DNA from 4 places in the Acidovorax temperans genome. Region 1 is predicted to be linked to each of the others. Evidence: predicted binding sites of a transcription regulator. Region 1 holds the regulator's gene; each other region holds the start of a gene.
The links. The regulator FNR, encoded in region 1, switches genes on or off when oxygen is low (the NO sensors DNR and NnrR bind a similar motif). The targets are predictions, from matches to a motif close to TTGATNNNNATCAA.
Positions count from the first base shown of each region.

Region 2: a site for FNR is predicted at 3,978-3,991, ahead of PQV96_RS20440 (universal stress protein). Genes of this name have one in related genera too.
Region 3: a site for FNR is predicted at 3,113-3,126, ahead of cyoA (ubiquinol oxidase subunit II). Genes of this name have one in related genera too.
Region 4: a site for FNR is predicted at 2,551-2,564, ahead of clpB (ATP-dependent chaperone ClpB). Genes of this name have one in related genera too.

Region 1 is NZ_CP117193.1:1,732,438-1,740,271, reverse strand. It holds gene PQV96_RS08260 (sensor domain-containing protein) at 1-992, opposite strand, end outside; gene PQV96_RS08255 (cyclic di-GMP phosphodiesterase) at 1,025-2,347, opposite strand; gene PQV96_RS08250 (sulfite exporter TauE/SafE family protein) at 2,664-3,401, opposite strand; gene hemN (oxygen-independent coproporphyrinogen III oxidase) at 3,419-4,801, opposite strand; gene fnr (fumarate/nitrate reduction transcriptional regulator Fnr) at 4,990-5,712, shown strand; gene PQV96_RS08235 (hypothetical protein) at 5,803-6,096, opposite strand; gene PQV96_RS08230 (FixH family protein) at 6,164-6,439, opposite strand; gene ccoG (cytochrome c oxidase accessory protein CcoG) at 6,485-7,834, opposite strand, start outside.
Region 2 is NZ_CP117193.1:4,354,867-4,362,700, reverse strand. It holds gene PQV96_RS20460 (D-amino acid dehydrogenase) at 1-226, opposite strand, end outside; gene PQV96_RS20455 (LysR family transcriptional regulator ArgP) at 346-1,257, shown strand; gene PQV96_RS20450 (TetR/AcrR family transcriptional regulator) at 1,380-2,003, shown strand; gene PQV96_RS20445 (IS4 family transposase) at 2,144-3,451, shown strand; gene PQV96_RS20440 (universal stress protein) at 3,502-3,924, opposite strand; gene PQV96_RS20435 (metallophosphoesterase) at 4,050-4,898, opposite strand; gene PQV96_RS20430 (LysR family transcriptional regulator) at 4,966-5,925, opposite strand; gene PQV96_RS20425 (hypothetical protein) at 6,054-6,494, shown strand; gene PQV96_RS20420 (phosphoenolpyruvate carboxykinase (GTP)) at 6,744-7,834, opposite strand, start outside.
Region 3 is NZ_CP117193.1:3,846,288-3,854,121, forward strand. It holds gene PQV96_RS17975 (PhoH family protein) at 54-1,004, shown strand; gene ybeY (rRNA maturation RNase YbeY) at 1,065-1,523, shown strand; gene PQV96_RS17985 (MFS transporter) at 1,606-2,943, opposite strand; gene cyoA (ubiquinol oxidase subunit II) at 3,220-4,278, shown strand; gene cyoB (cytochrome o ubiquinol oxidase subunit I) at 4,287-6,290, shown strand; gene cyoC (cytochrome o ubiquinol oxidase subunit III) at 6,283-6,918, shown strand; gene cyoD (cytochrome o ubiquinol oxidase subunit IV) at 6,919-7,356, shown strand; gene PQV96_RS18010 (SURF1 family protein) at 7,425-7,834, shown strand, end outside.
Region 4 is NZ_CP117193.1:935,910-943,743, reverse strand. It holds gene clpB (ATP-dependent chaperone ClpB) at 1-2,474, opposite strand, end outside; gene PQV96_RS04405 (molybdenum cofactor biosynthesis protein MoaE) at 2,674-3,150, opposite strand; gene PQV96_RS04400 (hypothetical protein) at 3,147-3,377, opposite strand; gene PQV96_RS04395 (hypothetical protein) at 3,477-3,731, shown strand; gene PQV96_RS04390 (hypothetical protein) at 3,764-4,135, shown strand; gene ffh (signal recognition particle protein) at 4,226-5,608, opposite strand; gene PQV96_RS04380 (cytochrome C assembly family protein) at 5,715-6,512, shown strand; gene PQV96_RS04375 (PP0621 family protein) at 6,509-6,739, shown strand; gene PQV96_RS04370 (two-component system sensor histidine kinase NtrB) at 6,751-7,834, shown strand, end outside.

The DNA of each region.
Region 1 (7,834 bases):
ACCCAGGAAAGCTGCACCGCACAAGGCGGCAAGCCGACCCGCGGCAGCCAAAGCTCCCCCTCCCAGAAACCCGATGTTTCCCATCCCGCTTTCACGTCAGTCATCCAGCGGGCTGGGCTTTCTAGCTCAAAGAGCGAGACTGCGGGCTGGCCCACGTGCAACTCTGTTGCCGAGCCAATCAGCTTCAGGCAACCAGGATTCATGCGCAGGATGCGGTGCTGGCTGTCTGCGATGAAAATGGCGTCGAGACTGGATTCGAACACCCGGGCAGCCAGACGCAGATGGGCCTGCGTTTCCGCCTGACGCGTAACGTCACGGAATGAATACACCCTGCCCACTGGAAGACCATGACTGAACTGCGGTACCGAGCGGCGCTCCAGCACGGTGCCTTCGGTCAGTTCAAGGATGTCCGAGCTCTCCTGCATCGGATCAGCAGCAATCTCCCGCAACCGCTCGGAATACAGCTCTGCCTCACGCACCTGTTTTGCCATGTGCGCAAAAACTGCCGAATCGTCACGTCGCGTGAGCAGTTCCGCAGGGATGCGCCAGATGTTGACCAACCGCTGGTTGAAAGCTCGAATGCTGCCATCCATGGCGCACACCAGCATGCCATCTGCTGCGGAGTCCAGGGTTGCCCTTAATTCCGATAGCAAAGTCTCCAGCTCTCGCTCGGTAGAACGTTGAGCCGTCAGATCAATCATGGTCAGGAGGAGAGCCCCTCCCCCATTTGGGAGGGTCACTCCGCGTACGCTTCGCTCCACAGGCACAAGGGCACCGCTGGCATGCAACACGCTGGTCTCTGAATGAATGCCTTCTGCCAGGGCCTGCACCGGCTGAGACCAAAACACAAAGTCTTGTGGAGTGGCTGCCAAGCCTTGAACGGGCGTGTTTACCAATTCGTGGACGGGCTTACCCACCAGCTCGGCCACAGCGTGGTTGGCGGCAAGAATGAGCAGAGAGGCTTCATCTACCAGGCAAACCGCTTCCAGCATCGCGTCCAGCCAGGACTGCGGCAAGGAATAAGTCACGACGCCTGGGCCTCTGAGTCAGGAGCGTCGGAGTTCACGGCACGCTCAAAGAAATAGCAGATGCGCTTGCGTGGAGACAGATAGTCCAGCGCATCACGGGGCAACTGCGATGGCTTCAAGCTACGACGAATACCCAGCTCAGGGACGGACTCCAGGTCCAAGATCGGGGCCTCGTCTTTGGGAACGCGCGAGTCATGCACGATCACCCGAGGGCGCAGGGGGCGCGAGGAATTGACCGAGGCCACGATGGCATAACGGTCATTCACCAATTGCACGATGGAGCCGGGGGGATAGACCCCCATCATGCGGATGAAAGCGCCGAGCACTACAGAATCGAAACGTGCCTTGTGCTGCGCAAAGATGATCGACAGGGTTTCGTGGGGGGTCAACCCTCCCCCCCCCACCGGACTGCACATGCGGTCGTAGTGGTTGACCAGAGCCACCACCTGGCTGGAACGCCCCAACTCCGAAGCACGCCTTTGCAGCGGGAACCCAGAGCCATCCACCATTTCGTGGTGCTGGGCAATCGTCGCGAGGACTGCCTTGCCCCATCCCATGCGGGTGGCAAGAGCGACCGATGCAGCAACATGGCTTTCATACTTCACACGCTCTGCTGGCGTCATGGCGGGTGAGGCAAAAGCGACGCGCAACGGCATGCCGACCTTGCCGATGTCATGCAACAGCGCTGCGACTCCCAAATCATGAAGCTCGGCGCTCTTCATCCCGAGTGCCTTGCCCAGCAGCAGACTGAGAACCATCACATTGACGGGGTGCAAGGCCCCGGGTTCTCCTACCCCCTCGGAAAGAAGGCGAATGGCCGAGTCCCCATTTTCCAGAAGGTCTGTAACGCACTCGGCAACCAAAGACTGCCCTTCTGCCTGAGCCTGCTGGGGCTGCTGGACCACCAGCTTTTCCATCGACATGTATTGCTTGGTAGCCTGCCTAAACCGCCGGTCACAAGCGAGGAGCGACGCGTTCTGAGCTGCAAGCAACATTCTGCGGCGCAACGCTGCCGACTCGCCTGGCGAGGAGTAAGTGGGCTGTTCAGCAGGCGCGCCGCTGGAGTCCGCCGAGCCATCAGTTGCGTTGCCAGATAAATCTGCGGGGGTGGCCAGTAACCCATCGCGAAACTCTGGATCGCTCTTTTTAGGCAGAACTTTGACGCTTGTGAGCCCCAATTCGCGCAAAGTGGCAATCTGCTCTGCCGAACCAATACGAAAGCTGCTCACCGGAAAGGGATGGTGCATCCAGCCCAGATCCAACTGGATATACATGCCAATACGCAATTGGCTTATATCGATGAGAACGAACGTATTCACAACAGGCCGGGAATAGGAAGCAAAATGTAACAATAGAACCACAATTGTTGAGGCCCATTATCACCACTTCTGATGCTTCCTTGAGGAACCTGGTGTCTCGCCCTGGATGCAAATGTCTTTTGCATGCCCAGTGCAGACAGCCTCATGTATAAGGGGAAAGATTGGTTCACGTTCGCTGAGATGACATGCTCATGGCGTATACAGAGCGCGGGCTCACCACACAGAGGAATGCGGAGCGGCTCGAATGTCCATGCGCATGGTCGCCCTTCGACGCGCTCGGTCCTGAAAGCGCTGCGGCGCCAGGCCTATGTACACCTCAACGGCACCAGAGCGAGGGTTTGTATACCAAATCCATCCACAACGCCCACACAGCGACACCACACAGAAGCGCGCCACTGATGCGCGTGCCCCAGTCACCCCGCAGTGAGCCCAAACGCTGCCGTACCCACCGCCAAGCCAATGGGCCGCCCACGAGCCAAAGACCGCTGCCCACAGCAAACAGCGCCATGGTCCAAGCACCCTGCAACGGCCCGCCGCTGAGTGCCGCTACCAGCAAGGCCGAATAGAGCAAACCGCACGGCATGAATGCCCACAAAGCTCCAGCACTGGCCACACCTGTTGACGAACCAAGCAGCGGCTGGACACGCCCCCAGACTGAACGGCCCGCCTGTTCGATCCAGGCTGGCTGTCGCGACTGGATCAGCATCATCAAGCCCCAGGCCAGAATGGCCACGTGCGTGAGGGTCCACAAGGGCCGAAGCGCCATGGTTTGCTGTGTAATCCAAGCCAAACTATCCATGGCCCAGGCCGCCATGGCACCGAGCGCCGCATATCCCACGATGCGACCCACATGAAAAACCCCGGTGCGCAGCCACGGCTGGGCAGAACGGCGGGGGTTGTCCATCCAGTGAACAGGCTGCTCCAGCGCGGCGGAGCCTTCCGGCTTTTGTACAGCCCCCACCACCGCAGCGCACGGAGCTGAGCACATGGCCAAACAATGGGTTCCTCCTACCAAACCCATGACCAGTGCGGTCCATGCAACAGTAGCCGACATGCTGTTCGTAGCCCTGCTCAGATGATGCGGGAGAAGCGGGCGCGGGTGCGATCGGCCTGCAGGTAACGATCAAAGACCATCGCAATACCGCGCACAAAGAACCAGCCCATGGGGGTCACTCGAACCCCTTCACTGCCCAACTCCACCAGACCTTGGGTTTCCATGTCCTTCAAACGGTCCAGTTCAGCAGCAAAGTACTTTTTGAAGTCGATCAGCCATGCTTGCTCCATCGGCTCAATCAGCAGTTCACCTTGGCACATCAACGCCATGATGGCAGCGCGTCTCACCAAGTCATCCCGGTTCAATGCCAGCCCCCGAACGACTGGCAGGCGACCCTGGTCAAGGAAATCGTAATACTCATCCAGGGTCTTGGCGTTTTGGCTGTAGGTCGCCCCAATGCGTCCAATCGCTGACACGCCCAGCCCAATCAAATCGCAATCGGGTTGGGTGCTGTATCCCTGGAAATTGCGGTGCAGGCGCCCCTGCCGTTTTGCAATGGCCAACGCATCAGTAGGCAAAGCGAAATGATCCATGCCGACGTATACATAGCCAGCGTCAATAAATGCATCCAGCGAACGCGAAAGCATGGCGACTTTGGCACCTGCTGTGGGCAACTCCGCTGAAATGATGCGACGCTGGGGCTTGAAGCGCTCAGGCAGATGTGCATATGCGTACAACGCAATGCGATCGGGTCGAAGCTGGGCAATCTGTGACAACGTCCGATCAAATGACTCAGGGGTTTGGCGTGGCAAGCCGTAAATCAAGTCCACATTGATGGAGTCAAACCCGATGGTGCGTGCAGATTCGACCAAAGCAAAAACTTGCTCTGCGGGCTGAACACGGTGTACTGCCTTTTGGACTTCAGAGTCGAAGTCTTGGACGCCAAAACTCAACCGGTTGAAACCCAACTCTGCCAACAATGCCAGACGCTCCGCGTTGACCGTGCGGGGATCCACTTCGATGGAATATTCCCCACCGGGAGCCAGAGTGAAGCTGCGCTTGAGCATGGACATCAACTCACACAGCCCATCATCAGACAGGAACGTGGGGGTCCCGCCACCCAGATGCAACTGGCTAACCACCTGCCCCACACCACATTGGGCTGTATGCAAGTCGATTTCGCGGCTCAGGTACCGCAAATAGACATCAGCACGATCATGGTGTTTGGTAATGATCTTGTTGCAAGCGCAGTAGTAGCATAGCGACTCGCAAAATGGGATGTGTACATACAGCGACAACGGCATGGCTTTGGAGCCTGTCCCCAAATGCCTTTGGGCCAACGCCAAGGCATAGTCCTCCTGACCAAAAGCCTCCACAAAACGGTCTGCCGTTGGATAAGAGGTGTATCGGGGACCCGGCACATCAAACCGGGTAAGGAGTTCTGGGGTAACAGCGGTCATGAGATATCCTTGCGTACTCGGTTACTGTGCCGCACCTTACCCTCTTCGTCCTTGACCTGAATCAAGTGAACCCACTGCTGGTGGAGCGACAATTTGATGCATATCATCCGCTTCTAAGCACTGTGCGAGGCACTTCGGCCTCTCTCGTCGAGCACGATATGCTCGAACAACCAACTGGTTTCTGCGCCATGAATCCGCTCACCATCAAAGTCGCCTGCTCCAACTGCAATCTCCGTGAGCTTTGCATGCCTGTGGGGCTCAACGAAGAGCAGCTGCAACGCATCGACGAAGTGGTAGCCGTGCGGCGCAAGATCAAGCGCGGCGGAACGCTTTTCCGCAACGGAGAAGCTTTCACCTCGCTGTATGCCATTCGCACGGGCTTCTTCAAGACCTGCGTGGCGACAGAAGATGGTCGCGACCAAGTCACAGGATTCCAGATGGCCGGTGAAATCATTGGTCTGGATGGCATTGTGAATGACCATCACACCTGCGATGCCGTCGCTCTGGAAGACGCGGAAGTTTGCGTCATGCCCTTTGATCGCATAGAGGAATTCTCGCGAGAAGTCACTGCGCTACAGCACCATGTGCACAAAATCATGAGCCGTGAAATCGTGCGTGAGCATGGCGTGATGCTGCTGCTCGGAAGCATGCGAGCAGAAGAGCGTCTGGCAGCGTTTTTGCTCAATTTGGTGCAACGCCTGCACGCGCGAGGTTTCTCTCAATCGGAACTGGTGTTGCGAATGACGCGAGAAGAAATTGGCAGTTATCTCGGCCTCAAGCTTGAAACCGTGAGCCGCACCTTCTCCAAGTTCGTAGAAGAAGGCACCGTGGAAGTGCGGCAAAGACATGTCCGCATTCTAGATACCGATGCCCTACGCCGCATCGTGAACAACCAACAAGCCTGCCACTGAAAAATTTTCGACAGAGGTGCCGGACAACTGACGAGCACTTCGCTGACGCCTCCGACAATGCCGCGCCATACAGCGCGGCATTTTTTTTATTCAAGTGCAGGAGGGATGCTTGCGGCAATCGTCAGGGCGCTCCTCGTCAGGCACCGGGCAGCGATTCAGTTCAAAGGGGGACATCGCAAGCAAGGTGGTGAGCGCACTGGACACCATGGTGAGCGCCCAGAACCCAAAGAACGCCAAGGTGTAGACGCCTGTTCTCGACAAGGTGACAGGCTGCCCGAACCAGTGAAGGTCTTGCGGGTCCACCATCGCAAAGACGAGCATCTCAATCACACCTGCCACCAAAAAGGCTGGCCAGGCAATCCACATCAGGCGCTGTGTCCACATCGTGCTGTTTCCTTGCGGTGTTGTATTGGGTCGTTGCGAAATTCAGTGAACCAGAGTGACTTCACAATCACCTCGGCTGCGCTTCTGGCGGGGTCGCAGCGTGATTGCGCCCTTTCATCGCGGGCGCCAAGCTCTTCTCTGGGTGCTCCAGGGTCTTGTTGATGTCGATACCTCGCTGGTAGTAATCCTCCGCGACCACAGGGTCTGGGCGCGACATCGCAAGCCACAAAGTAATGAACCCCGCAACAATGACCACCAAGGGGCCCGCCAATACCAGCCACACATGGCCAAACTTCCACCATGGGGCTGCAGCTGGCGTGGCTGAGGAAGAAACAGTAGACATAGCAAACTCCATTAACTCAGGCTTGTACGTTGAATGAAAACGGTACTACCTGGGAACCAAAAATACGGTTTTTTCTGTCACGTGGGCACCGCCACCCTCGGCACCAATTTCAAAGGTGATGGGATGAGACCCAGGTGAAGCAGACCCATAAGGCACCTGCAATCGCACAGCAACCCAGCGAGACTGAGCGGGATCGACCTCCACCGACGCTTCCGACACCACTTCAAGTCCCTCAAGACCCTTGGCATCTATGCGGTAGCGCTGAGGAGTTTCGGTAGCGTTCATGATCTGGATACGGTAGATGTTTTCCAACTTCCCCCCAGCCACAATGCGTGACAAGGCGGCCCGGTCGCGAACCACGTCCACTTTCAGCGGTGTTCTCGTCACCAGGCTGGCCAACAAGGCCACGCACAGGGTGACCAGCACGGCGCTGTAGATCAGCACGCGGGGGCGCAGCACGCGGCGCAACATCTGCGACTGCGTCCAGTGCTTGGCCACGCCGTTCTGGGTCGAATAACGGATGAGCCCACGCGGGTACTGCATCTTGTCCATCACGGTATTGCAGGCGTCCACGCACAGGCCACAGCCAATGCATTCGTACTGCAAACCCTTGCGGATGTCGATGCCCACCGGACAGACCTGCACACACAGCGAGCAGTCAATGCAATCGCCCAGCCCCTGGGCTTTGTAGTCGATATTCTTCTTGCGCGGACCACGCTGCTCGCCACGTTCAGGGTCGTAGGTAACGATCAGCGTGTCTTTATCAAACATCGCGCTCTGAAAGCGCGCATAAGGGCACATGTACTTGCAGACCTGCTCGCGCATGAAGCCCGCATTGCCATAGGTGGCAAAACCGTAGAACAGCACCCAGAAAATCTGCCAGCCGCCCGGGAACGCCAGCAGCTCGCTGCCCAGCTCGCGAATGGGGACGAAGTACCCCACAAAGGTGAACCCGGTCCACAGGGCCACCGCGATCCACACCACCTGCTTGAAAAACTTCTTGCGGATCTTCTCGAACGTCCAGGGGCCGTTGTCCAGGCGGAGCCGGGCACTGCGATCACCTTCGATCTTGTGCTCGATCCACATGAAAATTTCGGTGTACACCGTTTGCGGGCATGAAAAACCACACCACAAACGCCCGGCCACGGCGGTAAACAGGAACAGCGAAAGTGCTGAAATGATCAGCAAACCCGTCAGGTAGATGAAGTCCTGCGGGTACAGCACCAAACCGAAGATATAAAAGCGGCGCGCTCCCAAATCGAAGAGCACCATCTGGCGCTGCCCCCACTCCAGCCAGGGCAGGCCATAAAACACCAGTTGTGTGAGAAATACCATCGCCCAGCGCCACCGGGCAAATACTCCGCTGATGGATCGCGGGTAAATCTTCTTTTGTGC
Region 2 (7,834 bases), 1.9 Mb from region 1:
GCAGCGGTGCCTCTTTGTCGAACATCCACTTGAGCGCCTTGAGCGGCGCTTCGCGGTTGGCCCACGGCTCGCAATAGCTCACCGAGATCTGTGCCGCGTTGGCAAAGCTGGTTTCAAGGGCAGCGTCGGGTTGGCGATCGACGACGACCACCTCATGCCCGCGTTCGAGCAGGTGCCACGCTGTGCTGATGCCGATGATGCCGGCGCCGAGGACAATGGTTTTCATGAGGGCGCAGTGTGCGGCACATTGCGCTGAACAAAAAGCAAAATTAAACTTAATCAAAATTCATCAGGGCAGCTAATGTTGGGCCGCCTGTTTTCCGTCCCTTTTGCAGCGTTTCAGCCATGAGCACTTACGACCCCGCCGCCCTCGAATGCCTTGCCGCCATCGTGGAGGAGGGCGGCTTTGAGCGCGCCGCCCAGCGCCTGAACGTGACCCAATCCGCCGTGTCGCAACGCCTGCGCGCGCTGGAGGCGCAGGTGGGCTCGGTGCTCATCGTGCGCAGCCGCCCGCTCAAGCCCACCAGCGCGGGGCAGTTGCTGCTCAAGCACACCAAGCAGCTGCGCCTGCTGCGCGCCGACCTGGAGCGCGACCTGCAGGAGCTGGCCCCCAGCGCCCCGGGGGGCTCACGCGAAGACGAGCGCATCTCCATCGCCATCAATGCCGACAGCATTGCCACCTGGGCCATGGGCGCGCTGCACGACCTGGTGCGCCAGCGCCTGCCGCTCGAAATCATCACCGACGACCAGGATTTCACCCAGGAATGGCTGCGCTCGGGCCAGGTGCTGGGCTGCGTCACCACGCTCAAGCAGGCGCTGCGCGGCTGCAAGATGGTGCCGCTGGGCGCCATGCACTACGTGGCGGTGGCCTCAGCCGACTTTGCCCGCAAGCACCTGCCCCAGGGGCTGACGCCGCACAACTTTCGCGATGTGTCGTTTCTGTCGTTCAACCGCAAGGACGATATGGCCGCCGAATTCGTGGCGCGCACCTTTGGGCTCAAGCGCGTGGCGCTGAACCACCTGTTCGTGCCCAGCACCGAAGGGCAGATGCGCGCCGTGTCGGCAGGCTGGGGCGTGGGTGTGATGCCCGAACTGCTGGCCCGGGGCCCGATTGCCGATGGCAGCCTGGTGGATTTGGTGCCGGGGCATTTCCTGCCCATTCAGCTGTACTGGCACTGCTGGAATCTGGAGTCGGAGCTGCTGGACGCACTGACGGAAGCCCTGAAGGCGACGGCGGCCAACACGCTGGTGACCTGAGCGGCTGGCCTGCACTGGCTCGCATCCGTACGCATGGGTCTGTCGGCGAAACGACGGTAAAGACGTGAACGTAGTAGTTGTAATGCAACTACTGCATTTGTTTTTTTACCGTAATGGATAAGATGCGTGCCATGTCGACGCCGCCCACCAAAGTTTCTTTCAAAGAGCAGATGCACCTCGCCCGCGAGGAGGCCATTCTGCAAGCCACCTGCCGCCTGCTGGGCGAAAAGGCGTATGACGCCATGACCATGGACGACGTGGCCAACGCGGTCGGCATCGCCAAGGCCAGCCTCTACAAGCACTTCAGCAGCAAGGAAGAGTTGTGCAGTGCAGCCATGGTGCAGATTCTGGCGAGAGTGCGTACTTACCTTGATGGGCTTGCCGCAGAGATGCCACCCGTGGAAAAGCTGCAGGCGCTGGTGCGCTGGTCGCTGGAGCGGCTCATCACCAACGAGATGCCACTGCTGCCCAGCCGCAACTCCAGCCTGCGCGCCGTGCTCATGGCCAACAAGGATTACCTCAATGGGCTGGTCACTGTCAGCGACCAGATCGGGGAATGGATCGTGCAGGCCCAGGGCCAGGGCGTGATCAACCCCACCTTGCCGCCCCTGGTGGTGCTGTACACCCTGTACGCCCGCGCGTGCGATCCGGTGGTCACCTTCCTCAAGGATGGCGGCCAGTACTCGGACGCCGAGATCGTGGAGTTGGTGGTGCGCACCTGTTTTGACGGGCTGTCGGCACGCTGATCCTTGGGCCGCCGCATGGCGGCTGCGTTCTCGCACCGGGCAAAAAAAAGCCCCGCCAGGGCGCAATGCCAGTCAGTTAAGCCCGCAGGCGGCTTGATCCAGTAAAAGGGAGCGTGTTCAACACGTTCCCTTTTTTCTTGATGAGCCTGCTTGCAAACGCCTTGCGCCAGACCCTGCCCCGAGTACCTGATCGCATCGAGCAGCTCAGCGCGTTGATAGACCCCACCTGGATCGCACAGGCGCTGGGGACCAGCGGCAAGGCCTCCATCCGCCGGCGCAAGCTGCCTGCCGAACATGCCGTGTGGCTTGTGATCGGACTGGCGCTGTTTCGCGACCGGCCACTGTGGCAGGTGGTGCAGCAGCTGGATTTGAGCCTGGATGGACAAGCGCCGCCCGCACCGAGCGTCAGCGTGCAAGCCCGCCAGCGCCTGGGCGAGGAGCCTCTGGCCGAGCTGTTCGCTCTACTGACCCAAGCCTGGAGCCGTCCTGCGGTGAATGTGCGCCAGCCACTGCGCGTACTGGCTGTGGATGGTGTGGTCTGGTCGGCGCCGGACACCCCTGAGAATCGAGTCGAACTGGGCAGCTGCAGCAACCAGCATGGCCTCTCGCCCTGGCCGCAGATCCGCGCCACTTGCCTGATGGACACACACAGCCACGAGATGCTTGATGCCAAGCTCGGCGCCATGGACTGCGGCGAATTGAGCCTGGCAGCGCAGTTGCGCGGCGAGGATCACTCCGTGACCCTGTTTGACCGAGCGTACTTCTCGGCAGCGTTCCTGTTGGACTGGCAGGCTGCGGGTACGCAGCGCCACTGGTTGATGCGCGCGCGGGACAATCTGCGCCATGAGATCGTCCAGCAACTGGCGCGCGGCGATGCGCTGATCCGCATGCCGGTGTCCCCACAAGCGCGCAAGGCACACCCGCATCTGCCCAGCCACTGGCAGGCACGCCTGATCGAGGTGAGCGTGGGTGGACGGCTGCGCCGCTTCATCACATCCTTGCTGTGTCCCCGCACGCATCCGGCGCAGGAGCTGGCCGAGCTCTACCGCCAGCGTTGGGAGATCGAGTTGGGGTTCCGGGAGATCAAGCAGACCCTGCAGGAGGGTGAGCCGGTGCTGCGCAGCAAGCAGCCCGCGCTGGTGCGCCAGGAGCTGTGGGGTGTGCTGATCGCCTACACGCTGCTGCGCCGCTGGATGCGCGAGATGGCAGCGCACGTCCAGGTCGAGCCCCAGCGCATCAGCTTCCACACAGCCAGCTACGCCATCGTGAACTTACTGGCGGTCCCCAGCCTGGACTCTGCCGGCACCTTGCCCAAGCAGTTGGCAGCCCTGTTGGCGCAATCGCGACACTTCGTGCTGCCGCCACGCCGCACTGGGCGCAGCTTCCCAAGGGTCGTCAAAAAACGCGCTTCCAAATTCCCAACAAAAAAAATGCCAGTCAGCTCTTAACTGACTGGCATTGGGCCAGGGCGGGGCTTGATGCGGCGCGGGGCCGTCGCTTAGCGAACGATCAGCAGCGGCACCTTGCAGTGGGCCAGCACTTGCGTAGTGACCGAGCCAACCACCAGCGTGGCCAGTGCGCCGTGGCCGTGGGAGCCCATCACCAGCAGGTCGAACTTGCCGGTGTCTGCCACCTTGGCGATGGTTTCGCCCACGGGGCCCACCTTGTACATGCACTTGGCTTCCACGCCATGGCGGCCGAGGAACTTGGCCACCGGCGCCATGATCTTGTCGGCTTCTTCAGCGTGGTAGCTGTCCACCACTTCCTTGCCCAGGGCAGCGCGTGCGCGGGTGGGCAGGGGCGACTGCACTGTCAACACCGTGTAGCTGTGGCTGGTGCCCAGCAGGTCTTCGTGGGTGGCCAGATAGGCAAGCATCTTCTTGGTGTAGGCGCTGCCGTCGACCGCAAGCAGAATGTTCATGGAAAGCTCCAGGTTGATGTTGTTCAGACTAATGCGCGCAGGCGGTTGTTGTCTTGACCTGGGTCATATTTTTCGTCGTGCGCCGCCAAAAGACCTTCGTAGAAGTCAGAGGCCTTTGCTTCCGATCATACGGTGAGGCACAGCTGGCTCTGAAAGGTGGCCTGTTCCCCCTTACGGGCATACCCCAGCGGGTTCGCCACCACCCGGCATTGCCAGGCTTCCTGGGTGGCTGGGTCGGTGCCGCTCACCGTGTAATCGCTGGGCGCATGCAGGTGGCCGTGCAGCCAGAGTTGCGCGTGGGGCAGCAGGTGATCCAGTGCGTTGCAAAAGCCTGCGGTGCCGGGCACCAGGCCGTAGCGCGGGTCTGCGCTGCGCAGGCTGGGGGCGAAGTGCGTGACGGCCACGGTGGTCCCTGCGAATGGCGTGCTCAGCGCCGCTTGCAACCATTCCTGGCAAGCCAGGGCTTGCGCGCGCATGGATTCGGCCAGAAATGCTTCGCCGCTGCGGGTACCGCCGGTTTTGCGCAGGTAAAAGTTGGCAGCCCTGAAAGCCTTGTCGCGCAGTTGCAGGCGCCGGGTGAGCGAGTCAGTTTGTTCGTGGTCAGCCAGCGCGTCAAAGTCGCTCCAGAGCGTGGTGCCCACAAAGCGCACCTGTTTTAGCACCAGGGTTTCGCGTTCCAGCCAGGCAATGCCCAGCTTGTCGCAGGTACGGCGCAGCCGCTGGTGGGCTTCGTCGAAATCTTGCGCGTCGTATTCGTGGTTGCCCGGCACGAAGAGCACGGGTGTGGGCCACGCACCCCACTGAGGTAACGGTGAAAACCGGGCCAGGCCGAAATCTTCATCGCCCAGCTGGCCGCCTTCCTGGTAGGAACCAATGTCGCCCGCCAGCACCAGTACATCGGCGCCCGGTGCGGGCTCTGGCACAAAGTGGGGATGGGCTTCCAGGTGGAGGTCGGACAGCAGCTGAATCTTCATGGGTGCAGTGTAGGCCGTGAGGGCTTTTGGACAGGTTCTCAGGCGTACTGTGGGCCTGCGGGTGTTGTCAGTCACGAAACATGCTGCGGGCTGATCGGGCCAGGGCGTGCAGCAGCCACTCCATGGCCTTTTCCTGCGGCCCGCGTCGGCGCCACAGGGCATCCACGTGCACGGCAGGCACATTCAGCGGCAGGGGACGTTGCACCAGTTTGTCGGCAATGCCCGTCACCGGGATGAAATGCCGCGGCAGCACGGTCAGCAGGTCTGAACCCACCACCACCCGGCCCGCCGTGAAGAACTGGTTCACGGTGATAACCACCCGCCGGGTGCGCCCCAGCGAGGCCAGTGCTTCGTCAATGAAACCAAACGGCCGACCGGAAAAGCTGACCAGCATGTGCCGCGCTGCGCAGTAGGTGTCGAGGCTCAACTCGCCCGTGGCCAGCGGATGCCCCTGGCGCATCACACACATGTACTCGCCGTCGTACAGGCGGCGGCTGTCATAGGCCACGGCCCCGCCCGCTTGGGCGCGGGCAGTCAGGTCGGCCAGGGCTGCAGGGAAGTAGCCCACGGCCATGTCGGCAGACTCTTCGTCCAACAGCCGCCGGGGGTCGCGGGTGGTAAGCGGCAAGACCCGCACGGAGATGCCCGGCGCCTCGCGTTCAATGATTTGCACCAGCGGCGGCACCAGCGTGGCGGCCGTCGCGTCGGCCATGGCCAGCACAAAGGTGGATGTGGCCGTGGCGGGTTCAAAGTTGCCGGGCGCCAGGGCCTCCTGCAGCAGCGCCAGCGCATCGCGCACGCTGGGCCACAGGGCCAGCGCCCGGGGGGTGGGCTCCACCCCCTGGCCGCTGCGCACCAATAACTCGTCTCCCACCACCTCGCGCAGGCGGCGCATGGCGTTGCTCACGGCGGGCTGGGTGATGGAAAGCTTGTGCGCTGCCTTGGTCAGACTGCGCTCCGCCATCACTTCATCGAACACGCGCAGCAGGTTCAGATCGAGCGAGCGAAAGTTCAGATGCGAGGTCATCTTTCAATCATCACTGATATGAATGTAGAAAATTCAAAATATAAATTTGAATAGATAAAGGGTAAACCCTAAGATTCACGCATTCGCCCGGCAATCTCGCCAAAAGCGTTTGAAAAGGGACTACCAAAATGACCAGCTTCGCACACGTTGATTACCCCACTGAACACCCTGGCGTGGTTCGCGCTGAAAACGCCGCCGCCGCCATCAAGGACATTGCGCACAATTTCGACGGTGCGCGCGGTGCTGCTTCGTTGCTTCTGGCTGCGGTGGTTTCAGCGCTGATGGTGGTGGCCAACCAGGTGATCGACACCTGGAGCGAAGGCCACCTGCTGGCCGCTTGGATGGTGCTGTGGGTGGTGGCGTTTGCCGCTTTGGCCCTGCTGACCCTGCCCGCACGCCGCATGGCCGTTGCCCTGCGCGCTGGCACCCAGGCTTGGGCTGAGCGCCGTCGCCGCGCTGCCGAAGACGCACGCACATGGCAAGTGGCGATGCAAGACCCACGCGTCATGGCTGAACTGAACCACGCCATGGGCATTGCCACCGTGCAGGACGTTCGCCGCTACTACTGATGCATCAGGAAGGGCCGCACCAACACTGCCACTTTCTGTAAAAAGCCATGGTCGCCTAGAGCGTTCATGGCTTTTTTCATGGGCCCGTGGAATCGAGCCGAAACGCCGAGGCCGGGTCTTCCCCACGGAGTTCAGCGCTGCCCGGATAAGGTTTCAATTTGCCATGAAAAAAAGCTGACCCACCGCACGGTGGGTCAGCTTTTTGGCTGGGCAGCCCACAATGTGGGCTACCTTGAATCGACCGATTTCTTAGGCCGCTAAACGCTTTTCGAGTTGAGCCTTGGTGTCCAGCAGCGCTTGAGGGAGGTGATACGCCAGCTGCTCGAAGTGGGCCGTGTGCAGCTTGAACTCTTCGGCCCAGGCGGCCTTGTCGATGCTGGTCACTGCGGCGAACTGCTGGGCGCTGAAGTCCAGACCCGTCCAGTTGATCTCTGCATATTGTGGTGCCACGCCGAACATGGTTTCCTGGCCTTGTGCCTGGCCTTCGATGCGGTCGATCATCCACTTGAGCACGCGCATGTTGTCGCCATAACCCGGCCAGACGAACTTGCCGGCTTCATCCTTGCGGAACCAGTTCACGCAGAACACCTTGGGCAGCGCCTTGCCGGTGGCGGCAATTTGGCCTTCCATGTTCAGCCAGTGCTGGAAGTAGTCGCTCATGTTGTAGCCGCAGAAGGGCAGCATGGCAAACGGATCGCGGCGCACCACGCCTTGGGCGCCAAAGGCGGCAGCGGTGGTTTCAGAGCCCATGGTGGCAGCCATGTACACGCCTTCGGTCCAGGTGCGGGCTTCAGTCACCAGCGGCACGGTGGTGGAGCGGCGGCCGCCAAAAATGAAGGCGTCGATGGCCACGCCGTTGGCATCGTCCCACTGCGGGTCGAGCGCTGGGTTGTTGGTGGCAGCCACGGTGAAGCGCGAGTTGGGATGGGCGGCCTTGGCGCCGGTTTCCTTGGCGATCTGGGGCGTCCAGTCCTTGCCTTGCCAGTCGATCAGGTGATCGGGCAGCTTGCCCGTGTCCTTTTCCATGCCTTCCCACCACACGTCGCCGTCGTCCGTCAGGGCCACGTTGGTGAAGATCACGTCCTTGTCCAGGCTGCGCATGCAGTTGGGGTTGGTGTGCATGTTGGTGCCGGGGGCCACGCCAAAGTAGCCCGCCTCGGGGTTGATGGCGTACATCTTGCCGTCGGCATGGGGCTTGATCCAGGCGATGTCGTCGCCGATGGTCGTGACCTTCCAGCCCGCAAAGCCGGCCTCGGGCGGCACCAGCATGGAGAAGTTGGTCTTGCCGCAGGCGCTGGGGAAGGCGGCTGCCACGTGGTACTTCTTGCCTTCGGGGTTGG
Region 3 (7,834 bases), 2.1 Mb from region 1:
TGGCGCCCTCGTTTTTGCCGTCATTGGCTTTTTTGCCGACTGGAATTATCAGCGTGATCCTGCGCCACACCTTCCTCCCGCACAACAACACCCGCCTGACCCACCTGTGTGGCCCGGCGGACGCGCACCTGCGCACCATCGAGGTGGCCTTGGGCGTGGGCATTGCCCACCGGCACGAGCAGTTCAAGGTGGACGGCCCCAAGGCCAAGGCCACGCAGGCGATGGAGCTGCTGCAGGCGCTGTACGAAATTGCCGAGCGCCCCATCCCGGAAGACCACCTGCAGCTGATGCTGGCCGGCGACAGCGACCTGCTGGACGCGCCCGAGGACGCCATCGTGCTGAGCACCCGCCGGGCCGACCTGCGCGGGCGCACTGCCACCCAGAGCCTGTACCTGCAGAACATTGCCACCCACGACATCACCTTCGGCATTGGCCCTGCGGGCACGGGCAAAACCTACCTGGCAGTGGCCAGCGCCGTGGATGCACTGGAGCGCAGCTCGGTGCAGCGCATTGTGCTGACCCGCCCGGCGGTGGAGGCGGGCGAACGCCTGGGCTTTTTGCCGGGCGACCTGGCGCAGAAGGTGGACCCCTACCTGCGCCCGCTGTACGACGCCCTGTATGAATTGATGGGCCACGACAAGGTGCAAAAAGCGTTTGAGCGCAACGCCATTGAAATTGCCCCGCTGGCTTTCATGCGCGGGCGCACGCTGAACAATGCCTTTGTGATCCTGGACGAGGCGCAGAACACCACGCCTGAGCAGATGAAGATGTTCCTGACCCGCATCGGCTTTGGCTCGCGCGCGGTGGTCACAGGCGACGTGAGCCAGATCGACCTGCCCAAGGGTGCCATGAGCGGCCTGATCGACGCCGAGCGGGTGCTCAAGCGCGTCAAAGGCATTGCCATCACGCGCTTCACTAGCGCCGACGTGGTGCGCCACCCGCTGGTGGCGCGCATTGTGGATGCGTACGATGCGCCCCGCCGGGCCCTGGCAGCGCGTAGTTGATTATTTTTACTATTAATTTGATAGCTGCTTGCGCTTATTGGATAAGCGCCAGGTGCCAATATGACTCTGAACCAACTCTCGCTGTCCCTGCAATTTGGCAAGTTTGATGGCGTGGCGGAACACCGCGCTGTGCTGTCACGCCACAAGGTCACGCGCTGGATTCGCCACGCCTTGTCGAGCGACGCGGAAATCACCGTGCGCATTGTGGGCACCGAGGAAGGGCAGCAGCTCAACCGCGAATACCGCAAGAAGGACTACGCCACCAACGTACTCACCTTCGACTACACGCAGGAACCTGTGGTGACGGCCGACCTGGTGCTGTGCGCGCCCGTGGTGGCGCGCGAGGCGGTGGAGCAGAACAAGAGTCTGCAAGAGCACTACGCCCACCTGCTGGTGCACGGCACCTTGCACGCCCAGGGGTGGGACCACGAAACCAGTGCCGAAGACGCGGACGAGATGGAGTCTTACGAGACCGCCATCATGCAAGAGCTGGGGTTTGCGGACCCGTACGCCAAGTAACCCGAAAAACTCAAGGTCCAAAGAAGAGGCCCGGAAAAGGCCTGCCACCCGCCGCGCCAGAGGCGGCGGGTGATGGCACTTTTCAAGACTCGCGCCGCTCAATTAACCGGTTGATACGCAACGCGGCCAAAGTGCACACCGCACCCGACAGCAGGTAGACCGACACGGCGCCCAGGCCAAACTTGGCCGACAACCCCAGCGCCACCAGCGGCGCAAAACCTGCGCCCAGCAACCAGGCCAGGTCTGCAGACAGGGCCGCGCCCGTGTAGCGGTATTGGGCCGAGAAATTGGCCGTGACGGTGCCCGAAGCCTGCCCATAAGACAGACCCAACAGCACAAAGCCCACCAGCAGGAACACGTTGTTGCCCGCAGACCCTGCACCCAGCAGCCAGGGCGCCGCAAAGCTGAACAGGCCAATCAACACCGCCATGGAACCCAGCAGATTGCGTCGGCCAATGCGATCGGCAAGCCAGCCCGACAGCATGATCGCCCCCGCCGCCAGGAAGGCGCCAACAATCTGCACGCTCAGCACCTCGGTGATGGACTGTTCGGAATACATGACGATCCACGACAGAGGGAACACCGTAGCCAGGTGAAACAGCGCAAAGCTGGCCAGCGCGGCAAACGCGCCAATCAGCACATTGCCGCCTTCATCACGCACCACCTGGCTCACGCTCACGGGTTGCAGCTCACGCTGCTGCAACAGTTCGGCGTATGACTGGCCCACCACCAGGCGCAGGCGGGCAAACAGCGCCACCACGTTGATGGCAAAGGCCACGAAGAAAGGATAGCGCCAGCCCCAGTCCAGAAACTCTGCCGTGCTCAGGCTGCCGTACAGGTAGGCAAACAGGCTGGCAGCCAGCACAAAGCCCACTGGCGCGCCCAGCTGTCCGATCATGGCAAACCAGCCGTGCCGTTCCTGGGGCGCGCTCATCGCCAGCAGCGAGGGCAGGCCGTCCCAGGTGCCGCCCAGCGCCAGCCCCTGGCCAATGCGCAAGATGACCAGCGCCACAATGGCCGTGCTGCCCACCGAGGCATAGCTGGGCAAAAACGCCATACCCGCCGTGCAAGCGCCCAGCAGGAACAACGCCAGCGTGAGCTTGGTGCCCCGGCCCCAGCGCCGCTGCACGGCCATGGAAATGGCCGTGCCCACCGGGCGGGCCACAAAAGCCAGCGCGAAGATGGCAAATGCCATCAACGTGCCGTCAAGCCGCGACACAAACGGAAATAGCAGCGAGGGAAACACCAGCACGCTGGCGATACCAAAGACAAAAAAGTCGAAATATTCAGACGAACGCCCAATGATGACCCCCACCGCGATCTCACCAGGGGTGACGTCCTCGTCGGTGTGGGCACGTGCGAGGGAGACCGAACTTTCAAAGCCTGGAACAGGCAGTGCCGCAGAACCTGGGCTGTACATATTGACGCTCCTCAAGCAAGTGATACGGCTCCGTTCTACACGCCACCCTGCCGCGCCACAAGTGAGGTTTCGCTAGGCTGCGCGTAGGAAAACCCTGATTGCGCAGGGCGTTTTCGGCACTGCGACAGATCAAGACTCCTGCGAAAGAGTGAAAAACAGTCGTGCGCCTTTGATGTTGGACAAAATGTCCAATCGACAAATTCGCTAGCCGTACTACATTGCGAACCCTCAGTCATTCGCGTTTACACCTAAACGCGCCTTTGTCGCGCTCTTCGCATGTTGAACACCCAAAAACTCCGCAGGCCCGCCGGTCTGGCAGCGATCGCACTGACAACCGGCCTGGCCGGTTGCAGCAAGGCCGTTGTCCTGAACCCGGCTGGTGACATTGCCGCCCAACAGGGCCAGATGGTCATTACCGCCACTTTGCTGATGCTCATCATCATCGTGCCGGTGATCGCACTCACGCTGTTCTTTGCCTGGAAATACCGCCAGAGCAATACCGAAGCCGAGTACGACCCCGAATGGCACCACTCCACCACGCTGGAACTGGTGATCTGGACCGTGCCCCTGATGATCATCATCGCCCTGGGTGCACTCACCTGGATCGGCACCCACAAGCTCGACCCCTATCGCCCCCTGGACCGCATCGACGCGCAGCGCGCCGTGCCCGCCGATGTGAAGCCACTTGAAGTGCAGGTGGTGGCGATGGACTGGAAGTGGCTGTTCTTCTACCCCGAGCAAGGCATTGCCACGGTGAACGAACTGGCCGCGCCGGTGGATCGCCCCATCCTGTTCAAGCTCACGGCCACGTCCACCATGAACGCGTTTTACGTGCCCGACCTGGCCGGAATGATCTACGCCATGCCCGGCATGCAGACCGAGCTGAACGCGGTGATCAACAAGCCTGGCGTGTTCCACGGCATGTCGTCGCACTACAGCGGCGCAGGCTTCTCGGGCATGACGTTCAAGTTCCACGGCCTGAGCAACGAAGACTTTGCCCAATGGGTGCAAAAAGCCAAGTCCGAAGGCAAGCCGCTGGACAAGGCCACCTACCTGAACCTGGCCAAGCCCAGCGAGCGCGACCCCGTGCAGCGCTTTGCCTCGGTGGAAGAGGGCCTGTACGACAAGGTGCTCAACCGCTGCGTGGAAGAAGGAAAGATGTGCATGCACCACATGATGGCCATCGACTCCCTGGGTGGAGAAGCGTACATGCGCGCTGCCGGCCTGAACCTGCCCCAGGACGTGTGCACCGCACAAAACGCCGCCCAAGTGGTGGCCGCGCTTGAAACCCGCAATGCACCGGCCCCAACCTCCGGCGCCAGCATCCGTCAATGAGCCTCGCTATGACCCCTGAAAACGCAACTCCTGCCCACTGGGCACTGGGCCGCCTGAGCTGGGACGCCGTGCCCATGGCGCACGAGCCCATCGTGCTGTGGACCTTCATTGCCGTCGTGCTGGGCGGCATCGCCGTGATGGCGCTGATCACCAAGTTCCGCCTGTGGGGCACCCTCTGGCGCGACTGGATCTGCAGCATCGACCACAAAAAGATCGGGATCATGTACATGATCCTGGGCCTGGTGATGCTGCTGCGCGGCTTTGCCGACGCCGTGATGATGCGCCTGCAGCAGGCCATGGCCTTTGGCGACAACATGGGCTACCTGCCGCCGCACCACTACGACCAGATCTTCACCGCCCACGGCGTGATCATGATCTTCTTCGTGGCGATGCCGCTGGTCACAGGCCTGATGAACTACCTCGTGCCGCTGCAGATCGGTGCGCGCGACGTGTCGTTCCCGTTCCTGAACAACTTCAGCTTCTGGATGACCACCGCTGGCGCCGTGCTGGTGATGGTGTCCCTGTTCCTGGGTGAGTTCTCCACCTCCGGCTGGCTGGCACTGTCCAACCTGGGCTCACAAAGCGCCAGCACCGGGCTGGACTATTACATCTGGGCGCTGCAGATTGCCGGGGTGGGCACCACGCTCTCGGGCATCAACCTGATCGTCACCATCATCAAGATGCGGGCACCCGGCATGAACCTGATGAAGATGCCTGTCTTCACCTGGACTGCCCTGTGCACCAATGCGCTGATCGTGGCGTCCTTCCCTGTGCTGACGGCCGCGCTGGTTCTGATGTCGCTGGACCGCTACGTGGGCACCAACTTCTTCACTAACGAGCTGGGCGGCAACCCCATGCTCTACGTGAACCTGATCTGGATCTGGGGCCACCCTGAGGTGTACATCCTGGTGCTGCCCGCGTTCGGCGTGTTCTCCGAAGTGGTGGCCACCTTCTGCCGCAAACGCCTGTTCGGCTACACCTCCATGGTGTACGCCACGGTGTGTATCACCATCCTGTCGTACCTGGTGTGGCTGCACCACTTCTTCACGATGGGCTCGGGCGCGAGCGTGAACACCTTCTTCGGCATCACCACCATGATCATCTCCATCCCCACGGGGGCGAAGATCTTCAACTGGCTGTTCACCATGTACAAGGGCCGCATCCGCTTTGAGCTGCCCATGATGTGGACTGTGGCCTTCATGGTGACGTTCGCCATCGGCGGCATGACCGGCGTGCTGCTGGCCGTGCCCCCAGCCGACTTCGTGCTGCACAACAGCCTGTTCCTGATCGCCCACTTCCACAACGTGATCATTGGCGGCGTGGTGTTCGCGATGTTTGCCGGCATCAGCTACTGGTTCCCCAAGGCCTTCGGCTACAAGCTCGACCGCACCTGGGGCGTGCGCTCCTTCTGGCTGTGGGTCGTGGGCTTCTGGGTCGCGTTCACGCCGCTGTATGTTCTGGGCCTGATGGGCGTTACCCGCCGCGTCAGCCACTTTGAAGACCAATCCCTGCAGATCTGGTTCATCATCGCCGCCATCGGCGCAGGCCTGATCGCGGCCGGCATTGGCTGCTTCCTGATGCAACTGCTGGTCAGCTACCTCAAGCGCGACCAGTTGCGTGACGAGACCGGCGACCCCTGGGACGGCCGCACGCTGGAATGGGCCACATCGTCGCCTCCACCTGCCTACAACTTCGCCTTCACCCCCGTGGTGCACGAAATTGACGCCTGGTGGGACATGAAGAAGCACGGCTACCAGCGTCCGCTCACCGGCTTCCAGCCCATCCACATGCCTGCCAACACCGGCGCGGGTGTCGTGATCTCGGGCCTTTCGCTGGTGTTCGGCTTCGCACTGATCTGGCACATGTGGCTGCTGGCGGGCGCGTCGTTCGCGGCGCTGTTGCTGGCTTCCATCATCCACACGTTCAACTACAAACGTGACTTCTACATCCCGGCCTCCGAAGTGAAGGCCACCGAAGAAGCTCGCACACTCCAACTGGCCCGCCATGTCTGAACTTCGCCTTAACGCTGGCGCCGCCGCAGGCGCCCTGGCCCCACGCGAGTACCACCTCGCGCACGAGCCCCATCCCGAAAACGGCACCGCCCTGGGCTTCTGGCTGTACCTGATGAGCGACTGCCTCATCTTTGCCGCCCTGTTTGCCACCTATGGCGTGCTAGGCCGCAGCTACGCGGCAGGCCCCACCGGCGCGCAGCTGTTTGACCTGACGCTGGTGGCCATCAACACGGCCTTCCTGCTGCTGTCGTCCATCACCTTCGGCTTTGCCATGCTGCGCAAGCAGCAAAAGGATGTGAACGGCACCCTGCTGTGGCTGGCCATTACCGGGCTGTTCGGCCTGTGCTTCCTGGGTCTGGAGCTGTACGAGTTCTACCACCTGATCCACCAGGGCGCCACGCCCCAGCGCAGCGCCTTCCTGTCGGCCTTCTTCACGCTGGTGGGCACGCACGGGCTGCACGTCACCTTCGGTCTGATCTGGCTGGTGGTGCTGATGATTCAAATCAAGCAGCACGGCCTGATCCCCGAGAACAACCGTCGCCTCATGTGCCTGTCGATGTTCTGGCACTTTCTGGACGTGGTCTGGATCGGCGTTTTCACTTTTGTGTACCTGATGGGGGTGCTGTAAATGAGCGCACAACACACAACCCACGCAGCCCACGGCCACGGCGGGCATGACGACCACCACGACGACGGCCCGCACAGCACGCTGTCGGGGTACATGACGGGCTTCATCCTGTCCATCATCCTCACGGCCATTCCGTTCTGGCTGGTCATGGCCAAGGTGATTGCCGACCGCAACACCGCCGTGCTGGTACTGGGCGCCTTTGCCGTGGTGCAGATCGTGGTGCACATGGTGTACTTCCTGCACATGAACGGCAAGATCGAAGGCGGCTGGACCATGCTGTCCACCATCTTCACCGTGGTGTTCGTAGCCATCGCGATTGCGGGCACGCTGTGGGTCATGTTCCACATGAACGCGAACATGATGCCCGACCATCCGCAGATCGCCCCCGCCGGGCAGCAGGCTCCTGCCGCTGGCGGCGCACACCACGCGGCGCCCTGACGCGGGAGCTGGCCGTGGCACACGCTGCAGCGCTGCCCCGGCGTCCGCATTCCCCGCTGATTCTGGCGATGCTCACTGCGGTGGGCATCGCCCTTTTTCTGGGCTTTGTGGCGCTGGGCGCATGGCAGGTGCAACGCCTGTCCTGGAAGCTCGACCTCATCGAGCGCGTGGACCAGCGCCTGAAGGCCCCGCCCCAGCCCTTACCCCCGCCTGTGCAATGGCCTGAAGTGACGGCTGCGGCATATGAATACCAGCCCGTGCGCCTGCAAGGCCAGTGGCTGGCCGACAAGACCGTGCTCACCCAGGCCACCACAGCCCTCGGCGCCGGTTATTGGGTGCTGACCCCGCTGCAAACCAGCGAGGGCACCCAGGTGCTGGTCAACCGCGGGTTTGTGCCCCAGGACCAACGCGCGCGCTGGCAAGGCGGAGCAGGTGCCGATACATCTGCCAGCACACCCGCCACCGTGGTGGGCCTGCT
Region 4 (7,834 bases), 800 kb from region 1:
TGGATGGCCCGCTTGAGCGGACGTGCACCAAACACCGGATCGAACCCCACCTTGGCCAATTCTGCCAAGGCAGCGTCAGACACCTGCAGTTCCAAATCCATTTTGGCCAGCCGGGTTTCGAGCAACTTCAGCTGGATCTTGGCGATCGACGCAATGTGCTGCGCATCCAGCGCGTGGAACACCACGGTCTCGTCAATGCGGTTCAAAAACTCGGGCCGGAAGTGGTTCTTGAGCTCGCCCCACACCGCATCCTTGATGTCCTGCGAGTCCTGGCCCACCATGGCCTGGATCAGGTGCGAGCCGATGTTGCTGGTCATCACGATCACCGTGTTCTTGAAGTCCACGGTACGGCCCTGGCCATCGGTCAGGCGGCCATCGTCCAGCACCTGCAGCAGCACGTTGAACACGTCGGGGTGGGCCTTTTCCACCTCGTCGAGCAGCAGCACGCTATAGGGCTTGCGGCGCACGGCTTCCGTCAGGTAACCGCCTTCCTCATAGCCCACGTAGCCGGGCGGCGCGCCGATCAGGCGGGCCACGGAATGCTTCTCCATGAACTCGCTCATGTCGATGCGCACCAGATGCTCTTCGCTGTCGAACAGGAAGCCCGCCAGCGCCTTGCACAGCTCGGTCTTGCCCACGCCCGTGGGGCCGAGGAACAGGAACGAGCCCGTGGGCCGGTTCGGGTCAGACAGGCCCGAGCGTGAGCGGCGGATGGCATTGGCCACAGCGGCAATCGCCTCTTCCTGCCCCACCACGCGCTCGTGCAGCTTGGTTTCCATCTGCAGCAGCTTGTCTTTTTCGCCCTGCATCATCTTGGCGACGGGGATGCCCGTGGCGCGGCTCACCACCTCGGCAATTTCTTCCGCGCCCACTTGCGTGCGCAGCAGGCGGTTGGGGGTGGACGCGCCGTCCTTGCCCTCTTCCTTGGCCTGCGCTTCCTTGAGCTGGCGCTCCAGGTCAGGCAGCTTGCCGTATTGCAGCTCGGCCACCTTGTTGAAATCGCCCTTGCGCTTGAGCTCTTCGATCTGCTGCTTCACTTTCTCAACCTGCTCGCGCACCTGCTGGCTGCCCTGGGCCTGGGCCTTTTCCGAGGTCCAGATGTCTTCCAGGTCGGCAATTTCCTTTTGCAGCTTTTCGATCTCTTCTTCCAGCAAGGTCAGGCGCTTTTGTGAGGCCTCGTCCTTCTCCTTCTTCACCGCCTCGCGCTCGATCTGCAGCTGGATCAGGCGGCGGTCGAGCTTGTCGATGGCTTCGGGCTTGGAGTCGATTTCGATCTTGATCTTGGCCGCTGCCTCGTCGATCAGGTCAATCGCCTTGTCGGGCAGGAAGCGGTCGGTGATGTAGCGGTTGGAGAGCTCGGCCGCAGCCACGATGGCCGGGTCGGTGATCTCCACCCCATGGTGCACTTCGTACTTTTCCTGCAGGCCGCGCAGGATGGCGATGGTGGCCTCCACGGTGGGCTCGCCCACCAGGATTTTCTGGAAGCGGCGCTCCAGCGCAGCGTCTTTTTCGATGTACTTGCGGTATTCGTCCAGCGTGGTCGCGCCCACGCAGTGCAGCTCGCCACGCGCGAGGGCTGGCTTGAGCATATTGCCCGCGTCCATCGCACCCTCACCCTTGCCAGCACCCACCATGGTGTGCAGCTCGTCGATGAAGACGATGGTCTGGCCCTCGTCCTTGGCCAACTCATTCAACACGGTTTTCAGGCGCTCTTCAAACTCGCCGCGGTATTTGGCACCGGCCAGCAGGGCCGCCATGTCCAGCGAGAGGACGCGTTTGCCCTTGAGCGATTCGGGCACTTCGCCCGCCACGATGCGCTGGGCCAAGCCTTCCACAATCGCCGTCTTGCCCACGCCTGGCTCGCCAATCAGCACGGGGTTGTTTTTGCTGCGGCGCTGCAGCACCTGGATGGCGCGGCGGATTTCATCATCGCGGCCAATCACGGGGTCGAGCTTGCCGGCGCGGGCGCGCTCGGTCAGGTCCAGGCAGTACTTTTGCAGCGCGCCGCGCTGGCCCTCGGCTTCGGCGCTGTCCACCTTCTGGCCGCCGCGCACGGCGTTGATGGCGGCTTCCAGGCTCTTGCGGGTCAGGCCGTTGTCTTTGGCGATCTGGGCAGCATCGCCCTTGCTATCGGTCAGCGCCAGCAAGAAGAGCTCGCTGGCAATGAACTGGTCGCCGCGCTTGATGGCCTCTTTTTCAGTGGCCTGCAGCACGCGGCCCAGCTCGGGGCCGCCCTGCACCTGGTCGTGCCCCTGCACCTGCGGCAGGCGCTTGATGGCGGCTTCAGCAGCGCTGGTCAGGCCCGGCACGTTGGCGCCCGCGCGCTGCAGCAGCGCTTTGGGGCCATCGTCCTGCTTGAGCATGGCCAGCAGCACGTGCACGGGTTCGATGTAGGCGTTGTCGTGGGCCAGGGCAAGGCTTTGGGCATCGCCCAGGGCTTCCTGGAACTTGGTGGTGAATTTGTCGAGACGCATGGGTCAATATCCTCCGAATTGCAAAGCATTTGGGGCATGCACTGCCTCATTTCAAGGCAGCTTTTGACAGAAGAGATTGACGTGCGTCAGCAAACCAAAATGCAGCAGGCCGCCTGAATTGCTACTTTTTTAATAGCTACCAACGCTTATCTATCAAGCGCCAGAGCCATTTTTTACTGATATTCCTGGCCGCAGAGCTTCACGCATTGCTCGCCGTGATGCCCCAGCGCGCCAGTGCCGCATCGTCGCTCACCCGCGCGTCCACCCAGCGGGCGCCCTGGGGGGTTTGCTCCTTCTTCCAGAACGGGGCCTGGGTCTTGAGGTAGTCCATCAAAAACTCGCAGGCCTGAAAGCTCTGGCCCCGGTGGGCGCTGGTCACTGCCACCAGCACGATCTGGTCGAGCGGCTGCAGCAGGCCCACCCGGTGGATGACGCGGGCGCCAAAGATGTCAAAGCGCCGGAAAGCCTCCTCCACCATGGCTTCGATGGATTTTTCCGTCATGCCGGGGTAGTGCTCCAGCTCCATCGACGCCACGGCGTCACCTTCATTACGGTCGCGCACGGTGCCCACGAAGCTGCACACGGCGCCCACGCCCTTGTCGTTGCGGCGCAGTTCGGCGATTTCGTGCGAGAGGTCAAAGTCTTCGGTCTGGATGGAAACGCGTGCGTAGGTCATGGTGCGCGGTGCAGGCGGGGCGCTGCCAGCAGGGCGCGCTCTTCTTCGACAAATTTCTTGAGCTGTTGCAGCGCGGGCGACGGCGGCAGCTTTTCCAGCAGGGTTTGCAGCCGGGTGATATCGCCCACCGTGGGCGCCACCTTGATTTGCGCCACTGCGGCGGTGTGGTTGCCGGATTGAATCAAGGCCAGTACCTTGTTCGGCCATTCACTTTTGGGTCTTGCCATAGAGATGTTGTTGGTAGTTGGGCAGGATTGTCTGTAGCATTCGCCCGCACTTTACCCCCACCGCAGCCCTTGCGCGACCGATCAGCCCCTCATCTGCCCATGGCCACACAGACCATTACCACCGACCAATACAAGCTCTACCCCTCGCCCCGCAACCAGTACCGCGAGATTTTTGAGCACCAGGTGTTCGTGCCCTACCCCTACGCCATCATTGACCTGGAAGTGATGGAGCTGGCAGGCAAAACCACCCTGTACGCTGCCTGCCGCCTGTCGGACATGAAAATGGGCCAGGTGGTGACCTTTGAGCTGGCGCCCGACCAGGCCAAGTTCGAGCGTCTGTTCACCCCCGATTGAGCGGCCCCACCGCCCATCCACGCCCCCTGCCCATGCACGAAGAAGACAACCAGATCCACGTCCCGCCCTCATTCCTGGCGGTGTATGCCGACAGCCGCCAGCGCCTGCGCGAACCGGCTTCGGTCGTCCGCAACCGCTACGAGCTGTGCGAAGACCTGGCCGGGCACCTGGTGGAGCAAGCGCAAACGCTGTACCACGTGCAAGCCCCGTCGGAAGCCGAGATCTTGCGGCGCATCCACGCGGGGCTGTGCGCGGCCGAGTCAGGCGTTTCAGTAGACGAAGCAACCTGGATCACCACCCGGCTGGCGGAGCTGCTGAACTGGCCATGCCCCGTGCTTACCCCGCCCGCCACCGAGGATGGGGCCGAAGGAGAAGGCCCGGCCAGCCCACCACAGCAGCCATGAAAAAAGGCGCAAACCCTGTAAAGGTTTTGCGCCTTTTTAGCCTCTAGCGCTTATCCAACAAGCGCCAGCAGCTATTGATTCAGTAGCAAATCAAGAGCCGCCAAACGGCATCTTGGGCATGCCGCCCAGGCCTTTCATGCCGCCCATGCGCTTCATCATCTTCATCAGGCCGCCGCCCTTCATCTTCTTCATCATGTCCTGCATCTGCTCAAACTCTTTGAGCAGGCGGTTCACCTCTTGCACATGCACGCCAGCACCGGCGGCAATGCGCTTTTTGCGGGTGGCCTTGATGAGATCAGGCTTGCGGCGCTCCAGCGGCGTCATGCTCTGGATGATGCCTTCCTTGCGCTTGATGTCTTTTTCGGCCTTGTCCATGTCGATGGAGCCCGCCTTGGCGGTGAGCTGAGAGGGCAGCTTGTCCATCAGGCTCGACAGCCCGCCCATCTGCTTCATCTGCTGGATCTGCGCCAGGAAGTCATTCAGGTCAAACCCGTCGCCGCTCTTGACCTTGGCCGCCAGCTTCTGCGCGGCTTCCATGTCCACGCCTGCCGTGACCTGCTCCACCAGCGCCACGATGTCGCCCATGCCCAGAATGCGGCCCGCGTGGCGTTCGGCGTCGAACACTTCGAGGCCATCGATCTTTTCCGACACACCCGCAAACTTGATGGGCGCGCCGGTGATCTGGCGCACCGACAGCGCCGCGCCACCGCGCGAGTCGCCGTCCAGCTTGGTCAGCACGATGCCGGTGAGCGGCAGCGCCTCTTTGAACGCCTTGGCGGTGTTGATGGCGTCCTGGCCCTGCATGGCGTCCACCACGAACAGGGTTTCAACAGGGTTGATGGCGGCGTGCAGGTCCTTGATTTCCTTCATCAAGGCTTCGTCAATCGCTAGGCGGCCGGCGGTGTCCACCAGCAGTACATCAAAGTAATGCTTCTTCGCGTAGTCGAGCGCGGCGTTGGCAATGTCCAGCGGTTTCTGGTCAGGGGTGCTGGGGAACCACTCGGCTCCAGCCTGGGCCGTCACGGTCTTGAGCTGCTCAATGGCGGCAGGGCGGTACACGTCGCCCGACACCGTCAGCACCTTCTTCTTGCGCTTTTCAATCAGGTGCTTGGCCAGCTTGGCAGTGGTGGTGGTTTTACCGGCACCCTGCAAGCCTGCCATCAGGATCACGGCGGGCGGCTGGGCGGCCAAGTTGATGTCGGCCACGCCTTCGCCCATGGTGGCCGCCAGCTCGCGGTTGACGATGCTGACCAGCGTCTGCCCCGGCTTGAGCGAGCCCAGCACTTCTTGGCCCAATGCCTTTTCCTTGACGCGGGCGATGAAGTCGCGCACCACGGGCAGGGCAACGTCGGCCTCCAGCAGCGCCATGCGCACCTCGCGCAGCATGTCCTGGACGTTGGATTCGGTGATGCGGGCCTGGCCGCGCATCTCCTTGACGAGTCGCGTGAGTTTGTCGGTGAGTGCGGAGGCCATAAGGGGTTCTGGAAAGGTTCCGGTGTGAGCCGCAACCTGCACGCAAGTCAAAAGCAGGCAGGTTTGCCAGGGCGCTGGCAGCGGGCGAAAGGCTAAACTGTGACCCATGATTTTACCCAGTGCTTCCCCCGTCAGTTGGCTGCTGGCCCTTGCCGCCGCCTTGGCATACGCCGCACCCGTCGCAGCCGCTTCCCGCCTGGGGGCGGCGGCGTCGCGCAACGCACTGCTCGTGGCCTGGGTGCTGCACGGGGCCTTGCTGGTGTGGGGGCTGTGGGGCGAGGCGCCGCGCTTCGGCTTTGCCCCCGCGTTGTCGATGACCGCATGGCTGGTGCTCACGATGTATGCGGTGGAGCGCCAGTTGTTTCCGCAGATGCGGGCCCGCTGGGTCCTGGCCGCGCTGGGCGCTGCCACCATCGTGCTGGCGCTGCTGTTTCCGGGGCAACCGCTGCATGTGGCGGCGTCGGCCTGGCTGCCGCTGCACCTGGCCCTGGGCATTGCCTGCTATGGCCTGTTTGCGGCGGCAGTGGTGCACGCCTGGCTGATGACGCGGGCCGAGCGCCACATCCGGCAGGCCGAAGACCCTGACAGCGGAATCCCCTTGCTGACGCTGGAGCGCCTTACCTTCCGTTTTGTGACGGCCGGGTTTGTGCTGCTCAGCGCAACGCTGCTGGCTGGATGGCTGTTCAGCGACATGCTGTATGGCCGCGCCTGGCGCTGGGACCACAAAGCGGTTTTCTCGTTCCTGTCGTGGCTGGTGTTTGCCGCGCTGCTGCTGGGGCGGGCACGCTTTGGCTGGCGGGGGCGCAATGCGGTGCGCATCCTCTATGCAGGCTCCGCATTGCTCATGCTGGCGTATGTCGGCTCACGCTTCGTGCTTGAAGTGATTCTGGGCCGCAGCACATGAAGTACCTGGTTTTGCTATTGGTGCTGGTAGTGGCTTTTGGCATCTGGAAAAGCCGCCGCAACCTTGCGCAACCCAGCCGCCCCCACCAACCCAGCCCCCCCACGCCTCAAGACATGGTGGCGTGTGCGCACTGCGGCCTTCACCTGCCGCGCACTGACGCCATCGTCCAGTACGGCGCCCACTACTGCTGCGCAGACCACCTGCGCGCAGGCCCTTCGCACCGTTGAAAGGCGCCTTCTTGAGCGATAGCCGGCTGTTCCCCAACGAAGCCCCCTTTGTGCGGCTGTGGCGGGGCTTTCTCACCGGCCGGTTGATGATTGCCGTGGCACTGCTGGTGCTGCAGCTGCTGGGGTATGCCTTCAACCAGGCGCAGGCATTCACACCAGTCGTGCTGGCGGTGTGCGTGGCCTATCTGGTAGCCACCGTGATGCTGCGGATTCTGGGGCGCCACACCCCACCCTACCCAGGTACCGGGCCGCACTGGCTGCCTTCGATCGGGGTGGATATTCTGGTGGTCTCCGCGCTGCAGCTGCTGCACCCCGGCACCATGAACTACACGCCTTTGTTCGGATTGCCCATCCTGATGGCGGCCGTGCTGGGCACGCTCACACTGGCCCTGGGCACCACGGCGGCGGTCACCTTGCTGCTTTTGCTGTGGGCCTGGTGGACGGGAGATCAATCCTCAAGCGACGACGCGCAACGTTACCTGCAAAGCGCCCTCACCGGCACCGGCTACTTCGTCGTAACCTACCTGGTGCACCAGCTCTCTGCCAGGCTGGTGGGCGAGCAGGAAGTGGCCGAACGCAGCCGCATGAAGGCGCAGGTGCAGACGCAGATCAGCACTCTGGTGATCGAGCACTTGAATGATGGTGTGCTGGTGGTGGACGAGAACGATACCGTGCGCATGGCCAACCCTGCTGCACAGGCGTTGCTGGGGGATGGGCAGAACACGGCGCTTCCCTTTTCGCTGGGAAACTGTGTAGGCTGGCAGCCGCTGGTCGCACTGGCCCACCGCACCTTCGACGAAGAGCAGCCCCAAACTGCCGACGTGGCCCTTCTCCATCCTGGCGAAAGCCCCATGGGCCTGCACGTGCGCACCTGGCTCACCTCCACCCCCAGCGATCAAAACAGCCGCGCAGAGCGGGTGTGCGTGATGTTTCTGCACGACCTGCGCGAGATGGAAGCCCGGCTGCGTACCGAAAAGCTGGCGGCCATGGGCCGTATGTCTGCGGCCGTGGCGCATGAGATTCGCAACCCCCTGGCAGCCATCGTCCAGGCCAACGCCTTGCTGGAGGAAGACTTGCAGGACCCTGGCCAGAAGC